One region of the Priestia sp. SIMBA_032 genome, then DNA from elsewhere that is predicted to be linked to it. Evidence: riboswitches for the same ligand, from Rfam matches in the RefSeq annotation. Region 1 holds a riboswitch; the other holds the start of a gene.
The links. Region 1 has a riboswitch for S-adenosylmethionine ahead of SB717_RS00085 (5-methyltetrahydropteroyltriglutamate--homocysteine S-methyltransferase). Riboswitches for the same ligand answer to the same signal wherever they lie in the genome.
Positions count from the first base shown of each region.

Region 2: linked by a shared signal. The riboswitch ahead of SB717_RS17560 (hypothetical protein) and the one ahead of SB717_RS00085 (5-methyltetrahydropteroyltriglutamate--homocysteine S-methyltransferase) in region 1 are both predicted to bind S-adenosylmethionine.

Region 1 covers NZ_JAWRXD010000001.1:17,559-23,226, forward strand. Annotated here, with positions in the region: gene SB717_RS00075 (helix-turn-helix transcriptional regulator) at 1-344, opposite strand, end outside; gene fabF (beta-ketoacyl-ACP synthase II) at 467-1,702, shown strand; gene SB717_RS00085 (5-methyltetrahydropteroyltriglutamate--homocysteine S-methyltransferase) at 2,060-3,187, opposite strand; SAM riboswitch class I at 3,269-3,369, opposite strand; gene SB717_RS00090 (hypothetical protein) at 4,446-4,853, shown strand; gene csaA (chaperone CsaA) at 5,154-5,483, shown strand.
Region 2 covers NZ_JAWRXD010000005.1:93,037-98,704, reverse strand. Annotated here, with positions in the region: gene alaP (alanine permease AlaP) at 1-1,282, opposite strand, end outside; gene SB717_RS17565 (DUF1540 domain-containing protein) at 1,600-1,758, opposite strand; gene SB717_RS17560 (hypothetical protein) at 1,859-2,203, opposite strand; SAM riboswitch class I at 2,267-2,368, opposite strand; gene SB717_RS17555 (hypothetical protein) at 2,490-2,786, shown strand; gene SB717_RS17550 (GNAT family N-acetyltransferase) at 2,799-3,245, opposite strand; gene SB717_RS17545 (hypothetical protein) at 3,326-3,766, opposite strand; gene SB717_RS17540 (glycosyltransferase family 2 protein) at 3,875-4,864, opposite strand; gene SB717_RS17535 (DUF6044 family protein) at 4,877-5,668, opposite strand, start outside.

The DNA.
Region 1 (5,668 bases):
CGTTTTAAAGAAGGGCTAAGCTCTGATTGTTCTTTTTTTGAATGATCAATTTCTAACTTTGTTTCTAGTGCCAGATCATATAAATAGTCTCTTTCATCGCTATTTAGTTGTAGAGCTGTAGAAATACAGTCAAGTACGATAGAAGAAACTTTTATATCTCTTCCTTGCTCTAACCATGTGTACCAAGTGGTACTTACCCCTGCTAATTGTGCAACTTCTTCCCTTCGTAATCCGGGTGTTCTTCTTCGAGTACCAGCTGGTAACCCAATAGTCTCTGGCTTAATTTGAGCACGTTTAGCTTTTAGGAATGTAGACAAAGCCTCAAGTCTAGTTTTATCGTTCATTTTTAAAACTCCTCATCATACCAATTTACCCTAGTAGTAGTTATACCAGGATAAACAGTCCCTTGTAATAGGATAAAAGCACTGTAAAATACAAGTATATTATTGATTTGGAGTGATGAAAAGTGGAAAGAGTTGTGATTACGGGTATGGGAGTGGTCTCTCCTATTGGAAATGACATTAGAACATTTTGGAACAATCTAATTAAAGGAGAGTCTGGTATCTCCTCTATAGATATATTTGATACTGCTGATTATAAAGCAAAAATTGCAGGAGTCGTTCGAGATTTTGATGCAGATGAGATTTTAGGAAAGAAAGAAGCAAGGCGTTTAGATCGCTTTTCCCAATTTGCTTTAGCTGCAGCTGAACAAGCCTGGTCAGATTCTAAATTAGATCTAAATGATATCAATCCAGAACGGTTAGGTGTATACGTAGGTTCAGGTATAGGCGGCATTGAAACCTTAATTGAAAATATTGATGCACTTAGACAGAAAGGACCTAGGAGAGTCAGTCCAACTCTTGTACCAGCTATGATTACTAATGCTGCTGCAGCACAAATTAGCATCAAATGGAATGCAATGGGTCCTTCTATGTCACCAGTTTCTGCTTGTGCTATTGGGAATACTGCTATTGGGGAAGCCTTTAGACTCATTCGTTCTGGAGAAGTGGATGCTGTGTTTGCGGGTGGAACAGAGGCTGCTATAACAGACTTATCAGTAGCCAGTTTTGGCAATGCTACCGCATTATCAACAAGAAATGATGATCCTACTCAAGCTAGCCGTCCATTTGATGAAGGGCGTGACGGGTTTGTCATGTCAGAAGGAGCTGGAATTCTAATTTTAGAATCCCTATCTCATGCTTTACGCAGAGGAGCAAACATTCATGCAGAAGTCATTGGATACGGTGCAAGTTCAGACGCACACCATATGGTTGCTACACATCCAGAGGGTAAAGGTGCTTATCTTGCAATGAAAGCAGCTTTAAGAAATGCAAACATACCTCTTGAGGAAATTGATGTTATTAGTGCTCATGCCACAAGTACAAAGGTAGGTGACATCTCTGAAACCAGGGCTATTAAGGCCCTATTTGGAAAACAAGCTTATCAGATTCCAATAACAGCTAATAAATCAATGGTTGGTCATATGCTAGGAGCAGCTGGTGGAATTGAAGCAATTGCTTTGGCAATGAGCCTTAAGGAGAGCATCGTTCCTCCAACAATTAACTTAGAAACTCCTGATCCATTATGTGATTTAGACTATGTGCCAGCCATTGCTCGCCAGGTGAAAATAAATACTGGTTTATCTAATTCTTTTGGATTTGGAGGTCATAATGCTGTTATTATTTTAAAGAAATACGAGTGAATATATTTTGAGTGTAATAAAAGGAGCAAAATCAGAAAAATGCTGTTTTTGCTCCTTTATCTTATGTTAGTTAAAAGACAAGTCGGTATACCCTTAGATACAGGCCTCTTCTACTATTTAAGAATTTGTTCATTTCTGCATTATTAATATTACAACTTTAGATAGAAAAATTTGTTAATGAAGAATTAGATCTCCATTTTCCAACTAAATAAATAGTAAAATGACGAATTTAAACTTTTTTAGCTTAGTTGGTTTAAAGAGTCTTTTCAAAAGTTAGTAAGCCAGCAGAAACAGTGCCTAACTAACTACGAGAGCTCGACACCACCGAACCTATAAGCAAATAACAAATATTCCTCTTTAGTTAGCTCCCCAGATATCTTGAGCAATTTGAATTACATGTTTAATTTTATTCCACTGTTCCTCTTCTGTTAATTCGTTTCCTTCTTCGGTACTCGCAAATCCACATTGAGGACTCAATGACAAGTTTTCTAAAGGAATATATCCGCTTGCTTCTTTAATTCTTTGCTTAATAATCTTAGCTTCTTCTAATGTAGGAAACTTAGATGTTATTAACCCTAATACAACGGTTTGATTGTTGCGTGTAAAGCTTTTTAACGGTTCAAAATCTCCTGAACGGTTATCATCATATTCAAGGAAAAGTCCATCTACATGTAAGTTAGCAAAGATAGCATCAGATATAGTATCATAACCACCACTTGTGATGTACGTAGATCTGAAGTTTCCACGACAAATATGCATTGTGATGATCATATCTTCAGGCTTTTTAGAAATAGCATCATTTAAGCAGCTTACTCGTGTATCAATAATGTCCTTTACGTCCATACCCAGCTTCTCAACAACCGTATTGATACGGTCTTCAGAAACAAAATCAATCCACGAAGTATCGTCTAATTGTAGGTAACGGCAGCCTGCGTCGTAAAAGGCTTGAATCGCTTTCTGATAAGCAGCCACAGTATCATGATAAAATTGATCTCTGTTTCCATTGTAATATGTATCTTCTTGAATTCGAGTAAATAACATGTTTGGACTTGGAATTGAGAATTTAGCGACTTGGCTTCCATCACCATGTCGTTCGACAGCTTCTTTTAAAAACGTGAAATGTTCCACCATATAATGATGATTGAAGTCCACTTTACCTACTACCTTAATTGCGTTATTTTTGGTTTTTGCACCTTTGAATTGGCTGATATATTCTGTCTCAAACTGCTCTACACCTTCTAAGCCTGATAGGAAGTCCAAATGCCACCAAGAACGTCTAAATTCACCGTCCGTGATAGATTTAAGACCTACTTCAATTTGCTTCTGGACAAGCTTTTCAATTTCTTTGTCCTCTACAAATTTTAAATCTGCTTTATTAATTGTACCATTTGCATACGCTTTTCTTGCTTCTTTGAGAGTAGTTGGTCGTAAAAAGCTGCCTACGTGATCAGCTTTAAATGGAGCCTTCACTAGTGTCTTTGTCATGAGTTTGTTTCCTTCTTTCTTTTTAAAATAAAAAACCTCTTCTTAAAAATAAGAAGAGGTTAATAATCGTTATGGGTTCTCTTCTTATCTTCAAGCAAATTGCTACTGGAATTGGCACAGTACTTTAACAGTCTGTTGCCGAGGCTTCCTAGGGCCAGTCCCTCCACCTCTCGAGATAAGAATATTCAATTTATTTAACTAGGGACAATACTACACGTGTTTCTCTAGCTTGTCAATTAAAAGATTAAAAAATCAGAAATATCGGTTAGTATAAATATCTATTTATTTAACAGAAAGGAATTCCTACCGTTAACTTTTAAGACAGGAAAAAGCACCCTCATCGTTAATGGTTTTGAAGAATAAGGGTGCTCCTTGGGAATTTAGGTTTTCTATACTAAAATGTAAGAAAGATTAGGTCTATAGCTAGTATAACATATTATTTGAAAGATTGTCATACAAATTTTACTGTATAAGAGCACCCCCATTATTTAAATATAGGGTTTCTTTTTAACAGGGACATAGATTTTTTCATTTTGTACCTAGCATACCATTTTTTAATAAGGGTCTATAGCTATAAGCTGCATTTTTTATACATTGCTTTCATTGACTTGATTTGCAGAATGCCTATCCTATCAATAACTTATAAAAATTTGCATATTTCATAAAGAAAACCCTTTCCTCTCAAGGGTTTTCTTTTTTATATGTTTCAAAAAGGCACATCATGTTAAATAAAAATGTATACTTTTACGGACGTTGTATTAGAATCTTACGTTGATTCATTAAATACTTACTCCCTTTTTCTCTATAATGAGTGTCAGCAAATTTTACGACCCTGCTCCAACGATTTATGTAACTAATAACGGAAACACTGCAATTTTCATACACACAATATTGATCACTTTGCGCTATTTATGAGATATAATTTCTAATAATTATACCATGTGAAAAAATTAAAACTTTCCATGACCTAACGCATGTTTTCTATAATATATCCAGCTGCATTAGTTCTTCTTATAAAAGCTGTACATAGGATCCATCATTGAGTTCAGCAACGTCTAGGCTTTTAGAACCAGATAGTTTTTCTAGTGTGTTTCCGTGTTCCTTAAATGAAATAATTAGAGCAATAAATGTCAAGTAATTACATGTTTGTTTTTAAAATAAATGTGCACCTTATAAATATAGAAGTGTATATGATATGAAAAAAAATAGACTATTTTTGATCCTATTAGTTATAACTTGATGGTCAACTTTTTTATTTATGAAGCGTAATGAATTTAAACGCTTTTTTCCTGCATCAATTGCTATTGGTATAGTAACCAAATATCTTAATTCTTATGCCAAGAGGAAGCGCTTTTGGACATTTGGACAAAGTATACATCCAAAAATCCCTGGTGAAGATGTATGGACTTGGGGACCGTTTTTTACTGTGTCAATGTGGGTACTTAAGTCAACGTACGGTAAATTTCCTCTATATATAACTGTAAACTTCATTATTCATGTTGTCTTTACATTTGTAGTTTTGCCAAAATTAAAAGAGATAAAAGTTTTTAAACTCAAAAAAATTAATCCGTTCCAGTATGTAACAATTTTAACTCTCAGACAAATTTTGTTATATCCTTTTCAAATTGTTAATCAAAGATTTTTTAATCTATCTAATGAGAAATAAACTTTACTCATGGAGAGATTTTAAAGATAAAGGTTCCTATATACAGTTTTAAGGTAACTACAAAGCCAAAAAATCACCATTTTATTTCTTAATCGGTGTCTAGTTCAGCGATGTTACCGCGTTAGTACACTATCAATGGTCTGACGTCTTTTGCTACCTTATATCTTATAATTAGACAAAGTCTTCTTAAATCAGAACAAAAATGCGTCTCCTGCTTATGTTACAATCATTAAAGCCCAAACGAGTACATTAAAATTTTATTAAATGTAGCTCGAAATAATAAAGGTGTAGGTGATTATAATGGCAGCAATTGAGGATTTTTTAAAATTAGATATTCGTGTTGGTACGGTAGTCAAAGCTGAACCATTTCCAGAAGCAAGAAAGCCGGCAATAAAACTAGAGATAGACTTTGGTGAGCTTGGAGTAAAATGTTCTTCAGCTCAGATTACGCGCCGTTACAAGCCAGAACAATTAATAGGCTCTCAAGTGGTTGCTGTGGTGAATTTTCCTCCTATGCGTATAGCAGGTTTTAAATCTGAAGTATTGGTGATTGGTGGCGTTCCAGAAGAAGGAGACGTAGTGCTATTGAAGCCCGATGGGACCGTTAAAAATGGTACACCAGTTGCTTAGTGTGAGGAATCCATACATTCCTCGCACTTTTTTTATTACTTAACAAGTTCTTTCTCCAATATCTCCAATATATCTGTATATTTAGGTGTATGAACTCGCAACGTAGCAACAATTTAATCTGTGTGGTTTAGTTCAGGGATAATTAGTGAATTCTTTAATACTTTAAAAGCCAAGTTCAAAAGCTT
Region 2 (5,668 bases), on a different contig from region 1:
TGTCTGGATTGTACGCCATAAGCACAACAACAAGCGCTAGGAACGCAAGTGACACATAAGACGTTAACGGAAATAAAGGCATTTTATATTTTAGCTTTGCCTCTTCACCTGTTTTTAACGTTTTGCGATACTTAATTTGAGAAAGCAAAATAATTCCCCACGTCCAAATCGCGCCGAATGTTGCAATGCTTGTTACCCACGTAAATACTTTTGCAGGCACAATGTAGTTTAACGCTACTCCCACTAATAAAGCACCCGCTGATGCTAAAACAGCTTTTCCTGGTACGCCGCCTTTTGTAAGCTGGCCGTACCCTTTTGGCGCTTCTCCGTGTTCTGCTAAGTTGAACAGCATACGGCCTGTACTAAAAATACCGCTGTTACAAGAAGAAAGAGCTGCTGTTAGCACGACAAAGTTAATAATGCCTGCCGCTGCTGGAATCCCGATTTTTTCAAATGTTAATACAAACGGGCTTCCTTGTGAACCGATTTCTTGCCACGGATAAATTGACATAATGACAAATAATGCACCCACGTAGAAAATAAGAATACGCCAAAAGACAGAATCAATTGCTCTTGCTAGAGATTTTTCCGGATTTTTCACTTCTCCCGCGGTAACGCCGATCATTTCAATTCCTAAATACGCAAACATGACCATTTGCAGCGACAGTAAAATACCTTTGAATCCGTGCGGGAACAGTCCGCCGTTGTCCCACAAGTTTTTAATACCCGTCGCAACGCCGCCGTTTCCGATTCCAAACACAATCATTAATACCCCAACGGCAATCATTAACACAATCGCTAAAATTTTAATAAGTGCAAACCAAAATTCCAGTTCACCATATGCCTTAACAGCTAAGAAGTTAACTGTTGTCATGATGACAAGCGCCGATAACGCCCAAATCCAGTTTGGTACATCCGGATACCAATATCCCATATAAATACCAACGGCTGTAATTTCAGCCATACATGTTACAACCCATAAAAACCAGTAGTTCCAACCTGTTAAATAACCAGCAAGCGGCCCTAAATAGTCGCGCGCGTACTTGCTGAATGAACCTGCAACAGGTTTTTGAATCGCCATTTCCCCAAGTGCTCTCATAATAAAAAACATAATCATTCCGCTAAATCCGTACGCCAATAATATTCCCGGCCCTGCTAATTTAATAGCAGATGCAGATCCAAGAAACAGCCCTACCCCTATGGCTGCTCCTAAGGACATCAGCGTCACATGTCTTTCTTCTAACCCGCGTTTCAATTCTTTCCCCTGAGTTTTCCCCTGCATAAACGTCTCCCCTTTTTCCAATCTGTCAAAACGAGATGAATACAGCCTCTTTGTTAGCGCTTTCATATAGGCTTATGCTAAAAGTGAGCTAGGCTGTATATTTGTATTCTATCACCTTTCTCTCACTTTTCTTTTGTCAAAAAACAAAAAAATTATCGTATCATTTTGTTTAAACACACAATTAGACGTAGACACTGCTTTTTTACTATGTATTTATTATTGCACCTAAGTAATAGTATTTTTTTAAAAATAGAAAAACGCCGACTCAATTCCGTCAGCGCATCGTTCATTTTATGCTTTTTTATAAAAACTAGCATTTATCTCGCGGGTTCAAAAGTTTTACAGCCAGGTTCTTCCGTTTCAGAAACATGGTGACTACTTTCAGGACTCACAACGTAAATGGACTCTGCACTGCATTTATTTCCGGATTTCCAATACATGCACTCATTCACTTCACATAATACACCTTGAGCCACTGTTATCCCTCCTTTTTTTGTCTTATCTATTTACTACCCGAAATATAACGCTTCTAACATTTACACGTAAAAAAACCGCTTGTTTATCAAGCGGATCTTTTTATTGGGTGTGTTCAACATACTGTTTTTTAGCTAGATATAACTCGCGACTCAGCGTAATCCGTCGTTCTCGCAGGTGCCTTAATTTAGCCTGAAACTGCTCATTAGTTGGCTCTTCTTGAATTAAGCGATACACAAAAGAAATATCTTCATTTAACTGTTTAAAATCTTCCCATATTTCTTGAACGAGTGCGGATTGTTTGTCTTCAAATGAACGATTTTGCTGCATTTTTAGCGCGGATAAAATTTCCTGCTGCCACGTTTCGTCTTTTAGTTCTTTTGCTAACAAGTATAGATCTAAATAATCATCAACGCTTAGCGCCTTTTGTATATTTTTCAATGTCATCACCTTTTCTATACGAAATGTTTCTTCCTAAGAAGAGGATTTCATCATAGAAAAAGATTCCTCTTCTTATCTGTCAGAGCTAGGCTATGCTGGAATTAGCACCATTCAATAATTGTGGTTGCTGAGGCTTCAAAGGGCCAGTCCCTCCACCTCTCTAGATAAGAATATTTCGCTTTTAAATTATTTCTGACTATTCTAATATGTTTTGTAGGTTACGTCAATAGCTTTTCAATAAAAAGAAAAAAGAAGTAAAATATGGTATGCTGTCATAAAGGATGGTGAGCACATGAAACGATATATGTTATCTGCTTTTTTGGGAAGCTTGCTGCTGCTTCTAAGCATTGCCTTTTCATCTACTTTCCATATTGCACTTGTCAAAATAACCGGAAGCATTGGAGGGATTATTTTAGCAGCAGCGGCTTTGATTATGAACACGCTTGAAGATCCCCCCGCCTCAGATCATACAGGTGGAAGAGCTGTTGAAGTACTAGATAAAGGCGCCGTTTGGGCTACTTATTTACTTTTACTTTCACTACCAAACCTCATCGCATGTATAACATCTTATGTTTTATGGACTCGCTGACATTCACCAACGTTACGGACGTTTTACCACCTGCAGGCTCATTGATATTTGTTTATCTACAAATCCAAGTTCGCGATACACGTGCTGTGCAAAATTCCCAGCATGAACGCTGAGCCTGATTTCAGGGTATCCTTTGATAGACAATTCATCAATTGCTTTTTGCATCAACGGCTTGGCTAGACCTTGCCCGCGGTATTCTGGTAAAACATATAACTCGTAGATAAAGCCAATTTCTGCTTTTGAAAAGAAGTCGGCAGATGTACCGACAAAAACCCATCCTGCGAGTTTATTTTCTTGTCTAGATACTAAATAATAACATCCTTTTTGAAGGGCATTATCAATTAATTCATTTACACGTTCAGTTGACGGTTGAAACTGATGCGTTGTTCCTTCAAACAGCGCATCAGCAGATTTCGTCCGAATTTCCTGTATTTCTTCTTCAGTAGCTTTTGCAATCATTACGATCTCTCCTTTCGTGTTCGTTTTCCACATGCGAGGATAAATTCCTGCAAAAAAAGTCTTCGCCTAAGCGAAGACTTTTATTTAAATTCAAAATGTTCTTGATGATTGCCCTGTTCATCCGTCCAGTTAATCATGATGTCTAAGCCTGCCGCTTTTCCAGGAACAGCAAAATTCGCATAGCGAAAACGCTGACCGCTTTTGCTTAAGTTAGATCTTTCAATAGGAGAAAACAAGCTGTATTTCGTCTTATTTTTTCCTTCGTGCCGAAAAGCTTGGACCTGCACGCGCTCTACGTCTTTTCCAATGTTTTCAACGGTTAATCCATATGTATGATAGACGTTATTTTTCCACTTTAGCTGATTATCTCCCGTCATGCTCGCTTTGGTCAGTTCAACCGACCATTGTTCAGATGATTTCTTCATTGGAAGCTTTTCAATCGAAAGAGCACTAACATGAATAGTTGCAAAAGCAAGCCAAACAAAACAAAAAGTGCTAGCTGTATAAAATAGTCTTTTCATAGATTTTAATCTCCTTAGAAATTTTAGTAGTAGCATTTCCTGTTACCTTAAAAATTATGATATGCGTTTTAACAAAAAAAGCCTCTCCATCCAGGAGAAGCTTCTTAATTAATGCATGAGCAAATCTTTTTGTTTGTCTAATGAGTGTTTTGTATATAAATCTCTTTCAATCGCATATTTAGGGCGCTGTTTCACTTCGTTAAAAATCTTGCCAATATATTCTCCGACAAGCCCTATTCCCATTAGCTGCAGGCCGCCTACAAGCCAAATTGATAAAATAAGAGACGTCCAGCCAATTTGCGTATGATCTAAATATTTTTGAATCAGCGCATAAATGCCAAACGCAACACTAAAGAGAAAAGAAGCTCCTCCAAGCAGCGTTAATAACCGTATAGGCGCTACGCTAAAAGATGTAATCCCGTCAAATGCAAAAGCGAGCATTTTCTTTAACGGATATTTTGATTCGCCCGCGGTCCGTTCTTTGCGGTCATATGTGACCTCCGTGGAGCGAAATCCTACTAATGGTACAAGGCCTCGTAAAAAGACGTTTCCTTCTTTGTATTTCATGAGTTCACCAAGAGCACGTTTGCTCATGAGACGAAAATCAGCGTGATTTTGAACGAGCTGAATTCCTAGCTTATTCATAAAACGGTAAAATCCTACTGCCGTAGTTCGTTTGAAAAGTGTATCGGTTTCTCTGCTGTCTCGAACACCATATACAACTTCATACCCGAGCCAATACTTCTCTACAAAAGTACGAATGACGCTGATATCATCTTGCAAATCCGCGTCAATGGAAATGACGCAGTCAGATTGTTGGTATGCTGCTTCTAGTCCTGCAAGCAAAGCATTTTGATGTCCTACATTTCGCGCTAGCTTTAACCCTTTTACAAACAAATTGCTGCAGCTTTCTTTTTCAATAAGCGACCACGTTCTGTCTTTGCTTCCATCGTCTACAAATAAAATGGTACTTTCACTTGATACAAGTCGTTCATTTATCAGTTCTTTTACTACGGTAGTTAATTGAAAAGATGTCTCTGTAAATACTTCTTCTTCGTTGTAACATGGAACAACAATCGTTAAAATAGGTCTGTTCATGTTATTGCCCCCTTACTTTGCTTCATATACATACACTTTCCAAGCGGACTGTTTATCATTAAATGCTTTTAAAAAGTGCAAACCATCACTTTCAGCATTTTCGATTGGAACGGCTGAAAAAATATAGCGACCGTCCATTTTTTTAAATTGGCTGATATTAAGCTGCAAATGATGGATTTTTTTCGTTGAGTCTTTTCGATAATCATATTTTTTCCCTAGCTCGCTAACAAACACATAGCAGCGGTTGCCCCAATGATCATAGTAGCTTTCTAGTTTTTTATTTTTATCAAGCTCTTTTGCAATAATTTTGCGAAACTCATGCTTATACGTTAACGGATAGAAGTTGTTATACGTATCTAGCGTATAAAAGCCATTATACTGAGCAATGGATGGATGAAGCCCTATGCTTGCTACGCGATAAGATGATTTAGGTTTTCCAATATACCTGCTGATTTCATCAAATTGATGAACAGCATAAAATTCTTTGACTGAAGGCTCGTGATTATAGCGATAGTAAAGTTCAGGATTCGCTATAAATAACACAAGCAGCTGCAAAATCAAACACACCCACACAAATTTTTTCCACGCCTTGCTCCTTTTCCATAAAACATAGCCGCCAACGGCAAACATCAAATAAATAATGAGCGGGCGTAAAAAATGAAATCTAGCAAAGTTGAACGTATTAAAAAGCTGATATTTTTCTTTTAGCGGCTCCCATCCTTTATAAAACCAAAACGCATACCAAATCGACAGTAGTAGATTAAGAATAAATAACTGCAAAAACGTTTTTTCAAGCTTTTCCTT